3 regions of the Comamonas aquatilis genome follow, and region 1 is predicted to be linked to each of the others. Evidence: riboswitches for the same ligand, from Rfam matches in the RefSeq annotation. Region 1 holds a riboswitch; each other region holds the start of a gene.
What was found. Region 1 has a riboswitch for cobalamin ahead of ACNAZA_RS09570 (TonB-dependent receptor). Riboswitches for the same ligand answer to the same signal wherever they lie in the genome.
Positions count from the first base shown of each region.

Region 2: another riboswitch for cobalamin. It lies ahead of ACNAZA_RS14405 (TonB-dependent receptor); the one in region 1 lies ahead of ACNAZA_RS09570 (TonB-dependent receptor).
Region 3: another riboswitch for cobalamin. It lies ahead of ACNAZA_RS08220 (TonB-dependent receptor domain-containing protein); the one in region 1 lies ahead of ACNAZA_RS09570 (TonB-dependent receptor).

Region 1 covers NZ_CBCSIW010000005.1:242,594-248,017, forward strand. Annotated here, with positions in the region: gene cbiT (precorrin-6Y C5,15-methyltransferase (decarboxylating) subunit CbiT) at 1-938, shown strand, start outside; gene ACNAZA_RS09555 (cobalamin biosynthesis protein) at 935-1,447, shown strand; gene cobM (precorrin-4 C(11)-methyltransferase) at 1,444-2,238, shown strand; gene cobF (precorrin-6A synthase (deacetylating)) at 2,238-3,014, shown strand; cobalamin riboswitch at 3,212-3,474, shown strand; gene ACNAZA_RS09570 (TonB-dependent receptor) at 3,602-5,424, shown strand, end outside.
Region 2 covers NZ_CBCSIW010000012.1:30,317-35,740, forward strand. Annotated here, with positions in the region: gene ACNAZA_RS14405 (TonB-dependent receptor) at 1-1,925, opposite strand, end outside; cobalamin riboswitch at 2,072-2,307, opposite strand; gene ACNAZA_RS14410 (hypothetical protein) at 2,408-2,623, opposite strand; gene metG (methionine--tRNA ligase) at 2,737-4,884, opposite strand; gene ACNAZA_RS14420 (GGDEF domain-containing protein) at 5,071-5,424, opposite strand, start outside.
Region 3 covers NZ_CBCSIW010000004.1:289,910-295,333, forward strand. Annotated here, with positions in the region: gene asd (archaetidylserine decarboxylase) at 1-854, shown strand, start outside; gene ACNAZA_RS08210 (cell division protein ZapA) at 1,231-1,611, opposite strand; gene ACNAZA_RS08215 (DUF904 domain-containing protein) at 1,643-1,852, opposite strand; cobalamin riboswitch at 2,097-2,333, shown strand; gene ACNAZA_RS08220 (TonB-dependent receptor domain-containing protein) at 2,414-4,333, shown strand; gene ACNAZA_RS08225 (cobyrinate a,c-diamide synthase) at 4,362-5,424, shown strand, end outside.

The sequences.
Region 1 (5,424 bases):
CGCTGGCAAAGCATCTGGAGTGTGGTGAGTGGCGCAACCATCCTCAACCTTCCACATTTTCCTGGATTGCCGGGGAGTTGGGATGGTCTCAGGAGCATAGCCATTGCCTTGGTTTGCACGCCAGACCTATGGAGACACTGAGACCGCTGCTGACCGACGGCGAGCGCTTCATCTGCCTGCTGCGCGATGGGCCGGCTGCGCACCGTCTGGCATCTTGGTTGTGTGAACAGGGCTGGGGCCGCAGCCCCATGTGGCTGGTGTCAAATGCTGGCAGCGCGGAGCAAAGCATTCGCAGTGCATCGGCTGAGCAATTGCTTGGGCAGCTGCGCGACGAACCGGCCAGCGCCCCTGTGGCGGCCGCCTTTGAAGCACGCGGCGGTCAGGGACTGGTGCAGGTTCCAGGCCGCAGCGTGGACATGTTTGTGCATGACGGGCAGATCACCAAGAGTCCTGTGCGGGCCATGACCCTGGCTGCGCTTGCACCGCGCAAGGGCGAGTGTCTGTGGGATTTAGGGGCGGGATCCGGCTCGGTGTCGATTGAATGGTGTCTGGCCGGTGGAGAGGCCGTCTGCGTGGAGCAACATGCCGCGCGGGTTGTCGGCATTGCGCAGAACGCTCAGCGATATGCGGTTGGGCTGAAGGTGATTCATGGCGCCTCTCTGACCTCGCTGGATGCATTGAGTCCGCAGCCGCAGGCCGTGTTTGTCGGTGGGGGTTTTGATATGGACTTGTTCAACGCTTTGCGCAGCCGTTTGCGTGGGCCCTGGCGACTGGTGGTGAATGCCGTGGCGCTGCAGACGCAGGCACTTCTGATGGAATTGCATCGCGAGCATGGAGGGCAGCTGCTGCAGCTGCAGTGGAGCGAAGCCCAGCCTCTGGGACGCATGCAGTCGTGGAACATTTCCAGACCTCTGGTCCAGTGGGTGTGGAGCGCATGATGGCGCTGATCGCTGGCTGGGGGTTTCGGGCCGGTGCGCTGCAGCAGTCTTTCAGCGATTGCTGGGAGCAGGCATGTCAAGCGCTGGCGGCATCCGAGCTGACGGACAGCAACTGGACCCATGCCGTATTGGCGTCCAGGCTGCATACCCCTGCCTGGCCTGAATTGAAGCGCTGGGCCGCGTCGGCAACACCACATGCAGATTTTTGGATGTGCGAGGAAGCCAGCATTCGACAGGTCAATACCGACTCTGTCTCTTTGCGCATTGAGCAGCGTTTTGGCGTCGGCAGCGTGTCCGAGGCCTTGGCCATCTGCGGCGCCGAGCAGTTGGCAGGCAGCGCCGCAAAGCATGCAGAGCTTTTGGCAGATCACAGTCCTAAGCGTAGGCATATGCATGAAGCCGTCCACCTGGTCTTGCCGCGCATGGTGTCGGCCGACCGGCATGCAACGCTGGCGATTGCCCACTGCATGCCGGCTTCTTATTCAATGAAAACAGGAGTTCTTTCTTGACAGTTCACTTTATAGGCGCCGGCCCGGGCGCTGCAGATCTGATCACGGTGCGTGGGCGTGATCTTTTGGCCTCCTGCCCTGTGTGTCTGTATGCGGGCTCGCTGGTCCCCGCGGAGTTGCTGGCGCATTGCCCCGAGGGCGTGCGCCTGGTCAACACGGCACCCATGTCGCTTCAGGACATCGTCGCGGAAATGCAGAAAGCCCATGAGCAGGGTCTGGATGTGGCCCGCTTGCACTCGGGCGACCTCAGCATCTGGTCGGCCATGGGCGAGCAGCTGCGTAGCCTGCGCGAGCATCAGATTCCTTATACGGTGACGCCTGGTGTGCCGTCCTTTAGCGCAGCGGCTGCAGCGCTTGGCGCGGAGTTGACGCTGCCGGGCTCCTGCCAGTCCGTCGTACTGACCCGGACCTCGGGGCGAGCCTCCAGCATGCCTAGCGGAGAGGCGCTGGCAGCTTTTGCCGCCACAGGGGCGGTGCTGGCCATTCATCTTTCGGTGCATGTGGCAGAGCAAGTGCAGCAGGAACTGCTGGAGCATTACGGCGCCGATTGCCCGGCAGCCATTGTCTGGCGAGCCTCCTGGCCGGATGAGGTCATTGTGCGTACCTGTGTGGGGGAGATTGCTGCAGCGGCGCAGACCAATGCCTTGCAGCGCAGTGCCTTGATTCTGGTGGGACGGACCTTGAGCCAGGAAGGTTTCGGGCTCAGCCGTCTTTATGCCGACGACTATGACCGGCGTTACCGTCCTCGCGGCGAGGAGCCCCGTTTTCCCGCTGGCGCTGAGGGGATCTGATGCTGGAGCTGTTTCTGATCGGAATCGGCACCGGCAACCCCGACCACATAACGCGCGAGGCAGAGAAGGCGATACGCCAGGCCGATCTGATCCTGCTGCCGCACAAGGAGGACAACAAGGCCGAACTGGCGCAAGTGCGGATGACGCTTTTGCAACATCTGTGCATGGACTCGAGTCGTATTGCGCACTTCGATATGCCTGTGCGCCGCCAGCAAGGGGACGACTACGATCAGCAGGTCAATGAATGGCATGACGCCATCGCTGAGCGCTGGAGGGCGTGTTTATCTACCCACCTGCCTGCGGGCCATGGGCATGAGTCTGGGCATGAGCGAGGTCGTGTGGCCTTGCTGGTTTGGGGCGATCCCGCCTTGTATGACAGCACTTTGCGCATTGCTTCGCGTCTGGGCTTGGCCAAGTCGCAGGTAAAGGTGGTGCCCGGCATCACATCGATGCAGGTCTTGTGCAGCGCGCATGGTATAGCGCTCAACGATATCGGAGCGCCGTTTTTGGTGACCACCGGCCGCCAGCTGCGCGAGGCAGCCTGGCCGGCAGGCGTTGATACGCTTGTTGTCATGCTGGACGGCCAATGCTCTTACGAACAGGTGGCCGAGCCCGATGTCGATATTTTCTGGGGCGCCTATCTGGGCATGCCGCAGCAAATCCTGATGCAGGGGCGGCTGGTGCAGGTCAAGGCTGACATCAGTGCCAGGCGGCAGCAAGCTCGTCAGCAGCACGGCTGGATCATGGATATTTATTTGCTGCGCAGGCGTAGTTGACGCGATTCATCAAGGGCAGGCCCGTGCTCTCACATGGAGGCTGCTAGCATCGCCAAAAAATGATGGGTTCATAAAACTGGCTGCTGACGTGGCACAGGCTCTATGGAGTGGCGTTCTCTTACCTTGAAAAATATGAATGTCGAGCGTGCAATCGGGAATCTTTCGCCTGACACGGATAGAATCCGCAACGCTAATCAATTAGCAAACCAACTTCAGGTGCTTGCATGAAGATGCGAGTGAAACGGGAACAAGGTAAGGGCCGAAAAGCCTGAGTCCTTGGCTGCCCCCGCAACGGTAGACAGAAAAAATCTGAAGAAGTCCGGATATCTCCAGACTTCAGCCACTGAGCGCTGCTGATCCAACTTTGTTTGGATTGGCTGCTTGGGAAGGTCAGATCTGCTTTATTTGAACCATAAAGAATTCTGTGAGCCCGGAGACCGGCCTGGAGCTGATGGCGGTGCGCTTTGCGCATCTTTCTCACAACTGTCTGCGGGGTGTGGACGGCAGCCTTATTGCGCTTGTCGTCCTGCGGCGACTGGTTGTTATGTGTGCGGCCTTCACATCAGGCGGTATGAGCTTCCGAAGCTATGCCTCACACAACAATGCGCTCGAATGCGCGTGCTCTTCATTCCTACTCCACCCGTTTTGCGTTGACTGCCAGCTGCGCGGCAGTGCAATTGCTGGCCGCGATGCCTAGCTTGGCCATTGCCGACGCGACTTTGCCGGAAGTCACCGTCAAAGACGATAGAGAACTGCCCCAGCTGCAGCTCAATCAGACAACGCGCTCCGGCTCCTATGTGGCCGTTCCCGTCAAGGACTTGCCTGCCAGCCTGGATTCTGTTTCTTCCGAGCAAATCACAGAACGTGCCGATGCCGCCGTGGTGGATGCTGTCAGTCGTACCGTGGGACTGACGGCCACCAGCTCCCCTGGCAATGGCGGTCTGTCTTTCGCCAGCCGTGGTTTCAACGGCGTCAATTCGGTGGGTGTGGCCGAAGATGGAATCATGCTGGGCGTTGCTGCCGGCACGACGACCTATCCGCATGACAGCTGGGGCTATGAGCGCTTTGATGTGCTGCGCGGCCCGGGGTCGTTGATGTATGGCAGCGGCACCATGGGCGCAACAGTGAACGCCGTGCGCAAGCAGCCAAGCCGCGAGCGCTCTGTGGAAGCCATGGTCGGCGCCGGTTCGAATGGCAGCGCGCGCGCCGGCATAGGCGCAACAGGCTCCATAGGCCAGGAATGGAGCTACCGTGTTGATCTGTATGGCGAACGTAGCGATGGCGAACGCGACCTTGGCAGGAGCGACAGCAAGAAAATCATGAGTGCGCTGCGCTGGCAGCCCAGCGCAGATTTGCGCGTGGACTTGACGGCAGATATCAGCGATCAAAAACCTGAACGCTATTTCGGCACGCCGGTGGTGGATGGCCGTCTGGCCACCGAATTGCGCGACAAGAATTTCAACTTTCTCGATAGCGATATCCGTCTCAAGGACAAGCGCTTCAAGGCCAAGGTGGAGTGGCAGCCTAGTGAAGCGGTGACGCTGCGCAACGAGCTCTATCACTTCAAGGCCGATCGGCACTGGAAAAATATAGAGGGCTATGACTACGACCGCGCAGCGGGCACGATTGCACGCTATGACTATCTGGAAATCGGTCACGATCTGGAGCAGACGGGCAACCGCCTGGGGGTGGTCTTCAAACCCGGCCGTCACCAGATAGCCGCGGGTTGGGATATTTCCGAGGCCCGGTTTATCGCTCTCAACAACTCGCCTTATAGCGGCGATTCGGTGGTCTCTGCCTGGAATACCTCCAATGGTTATTGGGACAGCCCGGATGTGTACAAGGCACGGGTCGAGTCCAAGATTCGGCAGAACGCTTTCTACGTGGAGGATGTCTGGAAACTCAGCGAGCAATGGCAGCTGATGGCTGGTCTGCGCAGAGATATGTATGACTTTGACCGCAAGGATCTGATCAGCAGCGCCACTCTGGATAAATCTCTGGGCGGCACTTCCTGGCGCCTGGGCGCAAGCTATCGCATCAATGAAAGCACCAATGTTTATGCGCAGATGAGTACCGGGCATGATCCGGTGACCAGTCTGCTGTCCCTGAATAAATCCAACTCGGGCTTCAGCCTGACCAAGGGGCGGCAGATCGAGCTGGGTCTCAAACAGCAACTGGGCAATGGCCGTGGGGAGTGGACGGTGGCGGTGTTTGATATCGCCAAGAAAGACATCATCACCCGTGACCCGAGTCGCCCAGCAGAGTCTGTTCAAGGCGGCAAGCAGTCATCCAAGGGCGTGGAGTTCACTACGGCACTCAATGCCACAAAATCTTTGCGCTTTGAAGGCAATCTGGCCTACGTGGACGCGCAGTTTGATGAGTTGCGCGAAGGAGGCTCCGGCATCAGCCG
Region 2 (5,424 bases), on a different contig from region 1:
GCGCCCAGCGATGCCTGCCAGCGGCCGATGCTGCTGTGGGTGGTGTAGTGGGTCCACAGATTGGCGGTGTTGCGCGCCACGTTGCTGGGGCGATTGCCGGAGCGGTCAGCGCCGCCGGCTTCGATCAACTGGTCGTATTTGGCATCGACAAAGGCGTAATTGCCTTCCAGGCGCCAGCTGGGCGACAGGCGCAGCACCGTGCTCAGCTCCAGGCCTTGCGAATGCTGCTTGCCGCCTTGCACCGACAGCAGGCTGTTGTTCGGATCGCGGGTGATGATGTCTTTCTTCTCGATGCGGTAGGCCGCCGCCGTCCACTCGCCCAGACCTTGGCCGAACTGCTGCTTCATGCCGACTTCGATCTGGCGCGCCGTGGTCAGCTTGTAATCGCGATTGGCCAGGTTCAGCGTCAGCACATTGGTGACAGGGTCATGGCCTTGGGAGACCTGGCCGTACAAGCTGGTCTGCGCATTGAGCTTGTGCGTCAGGCCCAGGCGCCAGGCGGTGCCGCCCAAGTTCTTGCCAAACGAGCCGGTTCCGATCAGGTCGTTCCTGTTGAAGTCCGTCAGGTCGCGGCGTATGCCGGCCAGCAGCAGCCAGCGCTCGCTGAGCGTCCAGGCGTCTTCGGCGTAGAAGTCATGCGTGGTGGCTGCCGTGGTAAAGCGCGGGATCATGGCGCTGGTGTTGTCCCAGCCGTGATAGGTGGCATTCACGGGCATCGTGGTGGAGTAGTCAAAGCCGGACGAGGCATAGCCGAATTTGGCTCGGCTCACTTCCCAGCCCACAACCAGCTGGTGGGCGCCGGCCTTGAGCTTGGATTCCAGGCGGTTGCCGGCCTGCTCCAGATCGTGTGTCAGCTCGATATAGTCGCTGCGGGTGATGGTCTGGGCCGCCGGGTTGTAGCGGTAGGCCTCGATATTGCGCCAGTAGCGGTCGGCCTTGAAGTGATAGAGCTCGTTGCTCACGCTCAGCTCATCGTTGATCTGGTACTGCGCCCGGGCGCGCACGCGCTTGTCCTTGATGCGGATGGTGCTGTCGTCGGTGTTGAAGTTGCGGCCCAGCAGCTCGGGCACGATGGCGCCGTTCAAGGTGGGCGTGCCGAAGTAGCGGGCGGGCTTTTCGTCGCTGACATCGGCCAGCAGCTCCACGCGCAGCGCGGCCGTGGGTTGCCAGCGCAGCGTGCTCATCAGCTTGCCGCCGCTGGCGCGGCTCATATCGTGCTCGCCGTTGGTGTAGTGACCATAGGCGTCCACCCGGTAGCTCAGGGTCTCGCTGAGTGCGCCACCCATGCCCAGGCCCAGCTTGGCCGAACCATGCGAGCCGGCACCGAGCAGTACCTCGCGCACCGTCTCGCGCGTGGGCTGCTTGCGCACCACATTGGCCGTGGCTCCCACGGTACCCGAGCCATAGACGATGGAAGCTGGTCCCCGCAGCACTTCCACCCGCTCATAGCCCCAGCTGTTGGCGGGGTAGGGTGTGGTCGACGAGGCCACGCCCAGGCGCACGCCGTCCTCGGCAATGCCCACGGAGTTGGTGCCGGTGAAGCCGCGCGTGCTGAAGGACAGGCTGTTGTAGCTGGTGGCCGACAGCGGCGTCATGCCCACGGTGCGGCCGATGATGTCGGCCATGCGCGAGTCGCCGCGCTCCTGCCAGGTATCGCTGTTCACATGGTCCAGGCTGGCAGGAAGGTCGAGTGTGGCAATGCCGGTCCGGCTGCCGGAGGTGGAAGGCAGGGACAGACCCAGTGCGCCTTCGGGCGATGCCGTGACATGGACGGCGGGCAAGGTGATGGCGGCTTCGGACGCGGGCGTGTCGGCATCGCTGGCCAGGGCCGGTGTGGCGGACAGCGCGCTCAGGCAGGTCAGGAATGCCGCAGCAGCGATGGGATGGAGAGAAGGGGCTCTGGCTGCAAAGTCAGGGTGGTTCATGGAGGTCAACAAAGTGCTGACCATCTGCCTGCAGGTGACATGCCCAGGCCTTGCTGCAGCGCTTTTTGACCGCCGGGCAGGGAAGCAGCCACTTCTGCTCCCCGCAGACGGTCGTTGCAAATACCGCACGCCGGGGGCTTCCCCAGGGGCACGGTGCTCAACAGGCCGGTATCCGGGCTCGCAGATGGCGTGATGCCTGCCATTTCACCTTCCCAATGTCGCCGCGCACCTCGCTGGGAGGCCACGTAGGACATCAGTGGTTTGCCCCTGGGGGCGTGGAAATGGTTTATCTGCTGACCGTTGCGGGGGCAGCCAGGGATTTTCACCCTGTTCCCGTTGAACCCGTGGCCTAAGCCTGGGCACCTGTTGTCGCAATGAAGGGCTGGCAGCGGCCATGCATGGCCAGCCGGTCAACCCGCTTCAAAACGGGCGCAGTATAACGTGTTGGCCTTGTGGCTATACGCAGCTGCGCTCGCCGTCATTCAATCGGCAGGTTCGTCGTCCAGCGCGGCGTCTGCAGCCTTGCCCACGCCTTTGCCCACGATTTTGACCGTGCCAATCGCCGCATCGGCGGCCAGGCCCACAGCCCCTGCTGTGATGCTTACGGCCGTGCCCGCCACGGCCACCACGGCGCAGCCAGACAGGGATAGCAGGCATAAAAAAGCCCCTGCAAGCCATGGCCTGCAGGAGCTCGACAAAGCACGCCCCAGCGAGGAGACACCGAGCCAGAGCCTAAGGCGGCCCCGCCGCCTCGCGGCGAAGGTGTCGTCCCCCTTGGGGGAAGGCGCAAAGCGCCTCAGGGGGGATGGCATCAGTGAATCCGCATGCCGGGAGCGGCACCAGGGAAAGGTTCCAGCACATAGATGCCGGGGTTTGCCTTTTCGTCGGCATGGCTGGCGGCCAGTACCATGCCTTCGGACAGGCCGAACTTCATCTTGCGCGGGGCCAGATTGGCCACCATCACGGTCAGCTTGCCTTGCAGCTGCTCGGGGTTGTACATGCTGCTGATGCCGCTGAACACATTGCGGGTTTTGGGCTGGCCGTTCTCGTCCTTTTCGCCCACATCCAGCGTCAGTTGCAGCAGCTTGGTCGAGCCTTCCACGCTCTTGCATTCGAGAATCTTGGCAATGCGCAGATCGACTTTGGCAAAGTCGTCGATGCTGATGGTTTCGGCCAGCGGCTCGCCGCCCGGGGCGTTGGGGTCGATCACGGGTTCGGCCTTCTTGGCCGCCTTTTTCTCGGCCTTTGCCGGAGCGGCAGCAGGAGCGGCCTGACCTGCGGGAGCTTCAAACAGCGCTTCCAGCTGCTTGGGGTCGACGCGCTGCATCAAATGCTTGTACTCGCCGATCTGGTGGCCTTCTCCCAGAGGCTTGGCCACATCGCCAAAGCTTTCGGGCGGCACGATCAGGAAGTTGGACACTTCGGCGGCCACGCTGGGCAAAATGGGCTGCAGATAAATGGTCAGGATGCGGAAGGCTTCGATGCAGGTCGTGCACACATCGTGCAGGCGCGCTTCCATGCCTTCCTTCTTGGCCAGCTCCCAGGGCTTGTTGGCGTCCACATAGCTGTTGACGCGATCGCACAGCAGCATGATCTCGCGCGCGGCGCGGGCCGTGTCGCGGGCCTCGTAGGCGGCGACGATGGCTGTCTGCTGTTCGCGCAGCGCCGCCAGCAGGGTCTGGCCGTCTTCGCTGATCTGGGTCAGCTTGCCGCCAAAACGCTTGGTGAGGAAACCGGCGGCGCGCGAAGCGATGTTCACGTACTTGCCGATCAGATCGGAGTTGACGCGCAGCATGAAGTCTTCGGGGTTGAAGTCGATATCTTCGTTCTTGCCGTTGAGCTTGGCGCCCAGGTAGTAGCGTAGCCACTCGGGGTTCATTTGCAGCGACAGATACTTGAGCGGATCCAAGCCCGTACCGCGGCTCTTGCTCATCTTTTCGCCGTTGTTCACGGTCATGAAGCCGTGCACGCAGATCTTGGTCGGCGTCTTGCGGCCGCTGAACTTCAGCATGGCCGGCCAGAACAGCGTGTGGAAGGTGATGATGTCCTTGCCGATGAAGTGGTACTGCTCCAGATCGGGGTCGGCCATATAGGCGTCAAAGTTCTCGCCACGGCGGGTCAGCAATTCCTTGAGCGATGCCAGATAGCCCACGGGCGCATCCAGCCAGACATAGAAGTACTTGCCCGGCGCATCGGGAATCTCGATGCCGAAGTAAGGCGCATCGCGCGAGATGTCCCAGTCACCCAGGCCTTCGCTGGTCGTGCCATCGGGGTTGGTGCGCACGCCAAACCATTCCTTGATCTTGGCGGCCACTTCGGGCTGCACATGCTTGCCGTCCTGGGTCCACTCGGTCAGGAACTCCACGCAGCGCGGGTCCGAGAGCTTGAAGAAGAAATGCTCCGAGCTCTTGAGCACGGGCTTGGCACCCGACAGGGCCGAGAAGGGGTTGATCAGATCAGTGGGCGCATAGACCGAGCTGCAGACTTCGCAGTTGTCACCGTACTGGTCCTTGGCGTGGCAGCGCGGGCACTCGCCCTTGATGAAACGGTCGGGCAGGAACATGTTCTTTTCGGGGTCGAAGAACTGTTCGATGGTGCGGGTTTCGATGAAACCGGCGGCCTTGAGGTCGCGGTAAATCTGCTTGGACAGCTCGTGGTTTTCCGGGCTGTCGGTATTGCTCCAGTTGTCGAAGGCGATATGAAAACCGTCGAGGTACTGCTTGCGGCCGGCGGCAATGTCGGCCACGAACTGCTGGGGTGTCTTGCCGGCTTTTTCGGCGGCAATCATGATGGGCGCGCCGTGGGCATCGTCGGCACCGACGAAGTTGACCGCATTGCCCTGCATTCGCTGCGCACGCACCCAGGTGTCGGCCTGGATGTATTCCATGATGTGGCCGATGTGGAAGTTGCCGTTGGCGTACGGCAGGGCGGTGGTAACGAAGAGTTTGCGTGCGGTCATGAGGGAACAGCTTTCACAGAGAGCCTGCCATTTTAGGAGGCCTTGGCACCGGGGCGCGGCAGCGGGTCTTGGTGTGACTCGCCGGTTGGATCGATTGCTATTTAATTGATAGCTTTGGGTGCATTATGCATATGTGCTTGAGGCTTTATTTATCTGAAATCATTCAGATCCGGTTGTCGTAGAGTCTTATCGCTCTGACGGGCCTTTGTGGCGATACATGTCCTGATCGGCCAGCTTGAGCAGGCTTTGCGCATCCTGAGCATCACGCGGGTACAGGGCCTGGCCCACGGAAATGCCCACGGTCACGCTTTCGCCCTCGGGAATACCTTGCAGCTTGGTCAGCGGCTGTTCCAGCGAGGCTTGCATCTTGGCGCGCACGGCTTGCACCTGCTCCTCGTCGCTGACGCCGCGCAAAATGATGACGAACTCGTCGCCGCCCAGGCGGGCGATCACATCATCCTCGCGCAGCAATTGACGCAGGCGCAACGTGACTTCGGTCAGGGCCAGATCGCCGTTGTCGTGGCCCCAGCGGTCGTTCAG
Region 3 (5,424 bases), on a different contig from region 1:
TTTCCCAATATCTGTTGCCCAAGCAGGCGCTGACCGCTCTCATGGGTCGTTTGGCCCAGGCGCAGGCCGGTGGCTTGACCACATCCGTCATTCGCCGCTTTATTGCCCGTTACGGTGTGGACATGGGCGAAGCCGCCAATCCCGACCCTGCGGCCTATGCCACCTTCAACGAATTTTTCACGCGCGAACTCAAAGTTGGCGCACGGCCTCTGGCCCAGGCTGACTGGATTTGCCCTGTAGATGGTGCCATCAGCCAGTTCGGCCCCATCGAGGGCGAGCAGATTTTTCAGGCCAAAGGTCATCAATACAGTGCCACGGCGCTGGTGGGTGGCGATACAGCGCTGGCGCGCCAGTTCGACAACGGCAGCTTTGCCACGATCTACCTCAGCCCCAAGGATTACCACCGCATCCACATGCCTTGCGCCGGCCAGCTCAAGCGCATGATTTACGTGCCTGGCGAGCTGTTCTCGGTCAACCCCGCCACGGCGCGCGGAGTGCCCGGACTGTTTGCGCGCAATGAGCGTGTGGTCTGTGTGTTCGATACCGCGCACGGCCCCATGGTGCTGGTGCTGGTAGGTGCGACCATTGTGGGCAGCATGGCCACGGTCTGGCATGGCGTGGTCAACCCACCGCGCACGGGACATCTAAAGAGCTGGGATTACACCGGCGAGCAAGCCATTCATTTGGCCCAAGGCGAGGAGATGGGGCGCTTTCTGCTGGGCTCCACCGTGGTCTTGCTGTGGCCGCAAAGTGCGGGTTTGCAGTTCAACCCCGCATGGCAGCCGGCGGGCCCGGTGCGTTTGGGCCAGGTCATGGCAGATGCACAGGCAAAGATTCAATCTGCCATCGCCTGATCACTTGCATTGCCCATAAACGAAAAAGCCGTTGATGCTTCAAGCTTCAACGGCTTTTTGGGTTCAAGAGATGGCTGCGTGTTGCTAGCCCAGAAAGTGCAGCCTGAAATAGCAGGTTGCACAGGAATAAGGTGTCTGCAAACTCCACCGGACCGTCATCCTGAACCGGGGGTTCAGGGGGGCGAGGGCAGCCTGACGTTGGGTTCATCTGACGCGAGACGATCACGCTCATCAGGAAATTTACCAAGCCCGAGCTCATTGAGCATTGGTTCAAGGAAATATAAAGTCCGACAGGTCTGCAGACAGGAGTTATTTTACTTCGATTGATACTGCGTTTGCCACGAAGCGATGCATTTGTCGCAAGGATTGCGGGCTTTCACAAAAGCCTTGCATCGTCTTCTAAAGCTTTATCGAGCTTGAGCACCAGCTGCTCGGCCAGTTCCAGTTGGCGCTGTTGTTCAGCCTGCTGTTCCTGATTGAGCTGTTCGGTCTGGGTCGCGGCCTGCGTTTCAGCTGCGGCACCGCTCATATGTGTTTGTTGGGATGTCTGTTGGGCGTCGCGGTCCAGCACATCGAAAGCCATATTGAGTGCAGCCAGTACAGCTACACGCTCGCGAGAACGTACCTTGCCGCTGTCGCGGATGCCGGTCATGGCCTCATCCACGCGACGCACGGCTTCCAGCACGCGCTCTTGCTGACCTTCGGGGCAGGTCAGCATGTAGCTTTGCTGCAAAATTTGCACTTCGATCTGCTTCATGGGCGGGCGTCTGGTGGCAATGTCTGGGGAATCACTCGCCCTGGTTGGCGGGCAGGCGTTCGATCAGCGCGTCCACACGTGCGCGTGCAGCTTGCAGGCGCAGGCGCAGAGAGTCGCGCTCTTGGGTCAGGGCGGCAACTTGCTCGGTCAGCAGGGTGTTGGTGCGCTGAAGTTCTTCGTGGCGCACCATTAAACGTTCTACCCGCTCGGCAATGAGGTCAAGAGAAGTCTGGGGGATCATAGACTCGGCCATTGTAGGTCTTGCGGTCCGTAAATAAGTGCAGAAATCCGAGAGACTTTGTGCATGAAAGGCGGATGCAAGCTAAGTACACCTGAAACACGCGCGCATGGCTTTTCGGTTGGAGATTTTCCTCTACCAAAATCGTAGCGTGCAACACAGGTGCATAAAGCGCCAAATTCATTTATATAGTAAATAATCGTCAACGGGGTACTCTGATTGAAGGAGGCCGTGCAGTCAAAACTAATTAGAATGCGCCGCTGTTGGTGCTCGGAGTTGCTTTTCTGCGACCCCAGTTCAACGGGAAGCAGGGAGGTGAAGCCGCAAAGCGGTGCGATCCGTGCCTGCGCTGCCCCCGCAACGGTCAGCGAATAGATGCATGGCATCTCCTTTTCATCTTTGCCACTGGCGCTGCGCGTGCTGGGAAGGCTCGCAAAAGGACGTTTCGCTTAGCCCGGATACCGGCCAACGATGTGGATTGTCTGCCTTCAGCTGTGGGCACGTCTTTTTCCCAATTGCCAACGGGGAGGTTGGCGCCGGGTATCTATTGTTTTGTCGCTTCCCATGAGTTCGCAACACCAACCCCGATGCAAGACTGCATCCGTGGCCTCGCACGTGCACGCCAGCACGGCTTCCATTTTTCACCGTCCTTCCCTGGTGGCTGCTGCCATCAGCTGCATGTTGTCTGCGCCTGTGCTGGCTCAGCAAATCGCCTTGGCCGATACCGCAGCCATGGCCGAGACGGTGGTGACTGCCAACCGTATCGAACAGCCGCTGTCCGATCTGGTGGCGGATATGTCCATCGTGGACCGCGAGACCATCGAAACCAGTGGTGCGGCTGGCGTGGCCGATGTACTCTCGCGCCTGCCCGGTATCGAGATGGTGCGCAACGGCGGCCCTGGTGCCTCCACCAGCGTTTATTTGCGCGGAGCCGAGACCCGTTTTACGGCGGTCTATATCGACGGCGTGCGCGTCGATTCCCAATCGACCGGCGGCGCTTCCTGGCAGAACATTCCACTCGAGTCCATTGAGCGCATTGAAGTGTTGCGTGGCCCGGCGGCTGCCGTCTATGGTTCGGATGCGATTGGCGGCGTGGTGCAGATTTTCACCAAGCGGGGCGAGGGCAAGCCCAAGCCTTATATCGGCCTGGGCTGGGGCAGCCGCGGCACGGTGACGGCACAGACCGGCATCAGCGGCGGCCTCAATGGTTGGGATTACAGCCTGGGTGCATCGCATGCCAGCAGCAACGGCTTTAACGCCAAAACCTCGGCGGGCTTCAATCCAGATGCGGACGGCTATCGCAACAATGCCTTCAATGCCCGCATTGGCTACCAGATCTCGCCCAACCAGCGCGTGGAGGCCACAGCGCTGGAGAGTTACGTCAATTCCGGTTATGACGCGACCATATCAAAGAGTGCTCCTATTGCCGATGATCGCAGCATCAACAAGATGCAAACCCTGGGCCTGAACTGGCAAGCCAAGTGGAGCGATGTTTACAGCACCCGTTTGCAATACACACAGTCGCGCGATTACTACGCTACCAAGCCCTCGGTCTATGAAACCGACACGCGCTTGCACAACTATCTGTTCCAGAACGAATGGAAGCTGGGCGCCTCCACCCTGACTGCGGCGTTGGAGCGTCGTGAGGACAGCTTGGTCAACGGCAATATCGACCGCACGCGTTCGCAAAACGCCCTGGCTCTGGGCTACGGTCTGCGTGCCGGCAAGCACACGCTGCAACTCAATGCACGCCATGATCGCGATAGCGAGTTTGGCGGCAACACCACGGGCAGTGCCGCCTATGGCTATGAGTTCATGCCGAACTGGCGAGCCACGGCATCGGCGGGCACGGCTTTCCGCGCACCCACGCTGTATCAGCGCTTCAGCATGTATGGCGATTCCTCGCTGCAGCCCGAGAAGGGACGCAATGTGGAGCTGGGCCTGAAATGGGGGAAGGGCAGCAATAGTTTCTCGGCCACGGCCTATCGCAACAATCTCTCCAATCTCATCAACTATGTGAGCAACACCGGTGCATGCCCGGGCAATAACGGTCAGTTCGGCGGCTGCTATGCCAACGTGGCCAATGCCCGCTATAAAGGCATTACCCTGGCTGCCACCACCCGCGTGGGCGTGGTGAATCTGCAGGGCTCGGTGGACTTCCAGAATCCGCGCGATACGGACAAGGACTTGCAGCTGGCACGTCGCTCCAAGCGCCATGCCAGCCTTTCGGCCGACACCTTGGTGGCGGGCTGGAGGCTGGGTGCCCAGATGCAGACATCGGGAAAGCGCTTTGACGATGCGGCCAACAAGTTTGAGCTGGGCGGCTACACCTTGTGGCATCTGACGGCGCAAAAGGAGCTGACACGCAACTGGAGTCTGGTGGCACGCATCAACAACCTCACCGACAAGCGCTATGAGCTGGCCCGCACCTACGCCACAGAGGGCCGCAGCGGCTATGTGGGCGTGAAGTGGACGGCCAACTGAGCGGGCTTGCAGTCCTTATTGCTTTCATATGCTGAGCACCACCTCCTCGTCTGATGCAGCAGGGCAGCCTGTGCGCTGTCCTGCCTTGCTGATCACTGCCCCGGCCTCAGGCCAGGGCAAGACCACGCTGACTGCGGCCCTGGCGCGTTTGCATGCGCGCCAGGGCCGCAAGGTCAGGGTGTTCAAATGCGGGCCGGATTTTCTGGACCCTTACTGGCATGAACTGGCCACGGGTGCGCCTGTGCACTCGCTGGATCTGTGGATGACGGGTGAGGCCGATGTGCGTGAACGGCTGCACGCTGCGGCGCAGGAGGCCGATCTCATCCTCATCGAAGGCGTGATGGGCCTGTTTGACGGCAGCCCCAGCGCGGCAGATCTGGCGCGACTGCTGGGTCTGCCCATGCTGGCAGTGGTCGATGCGTCAGCCATGGCCGGCACCTTCGGCGCACTGGCCTATGGCTTGCAGCATTATCAAAGCGGCTTGCGCTGGGCGGGCTTTATGGCCAATCGCGTGGCGACCAGCCACCATGCCGATTTGCTGCGCCAGGGCCTGCGCGAGCCCGAGCTGTGGCAGGGCGCGTTGGCTGCCATCAGCCTGGGAGCGACAGGCCATGTCAAAGGCGCGGCGCTGTTGCCCGAGCGGCATCTGGGCCTGGTGGCTGCGCACGAGCTGCAGGATGCGCTGCAGCGCCTGGATGCAGCGGCCGATGCCCTGGCGCAAATTCCTCTGGGCCAACGACCATGGCACGCGGACGAAGTCGGCGACTCTGTGACCGGCAGCTGGCAAGACTGGGCCGTGGAGTTTTCGGCTCCCGAACCTGCTGACGCAGCTGCGCCGGCTTTGCAGCCCTGGTTGCAAGGCCGCACGATTGCCGTGGCGCGCGATGCCGCCTTTGCCTTTATCTACCCGGCCAACTTGGACTGTCTGCGCGCCATGGGGGCGCAGCTGGTATTTTTCTCTCCGCTGGCCGGTGATGATTTGCCCGCCTGCGATGCGCTGTGGCTGCCCGGCGGCTACCCCGAGCTGCATGCCAAAACCCTGGCCAGCAACACCGGCCTGCGCCAAAGTCTTGCGCAGCACCTGGCGGCGG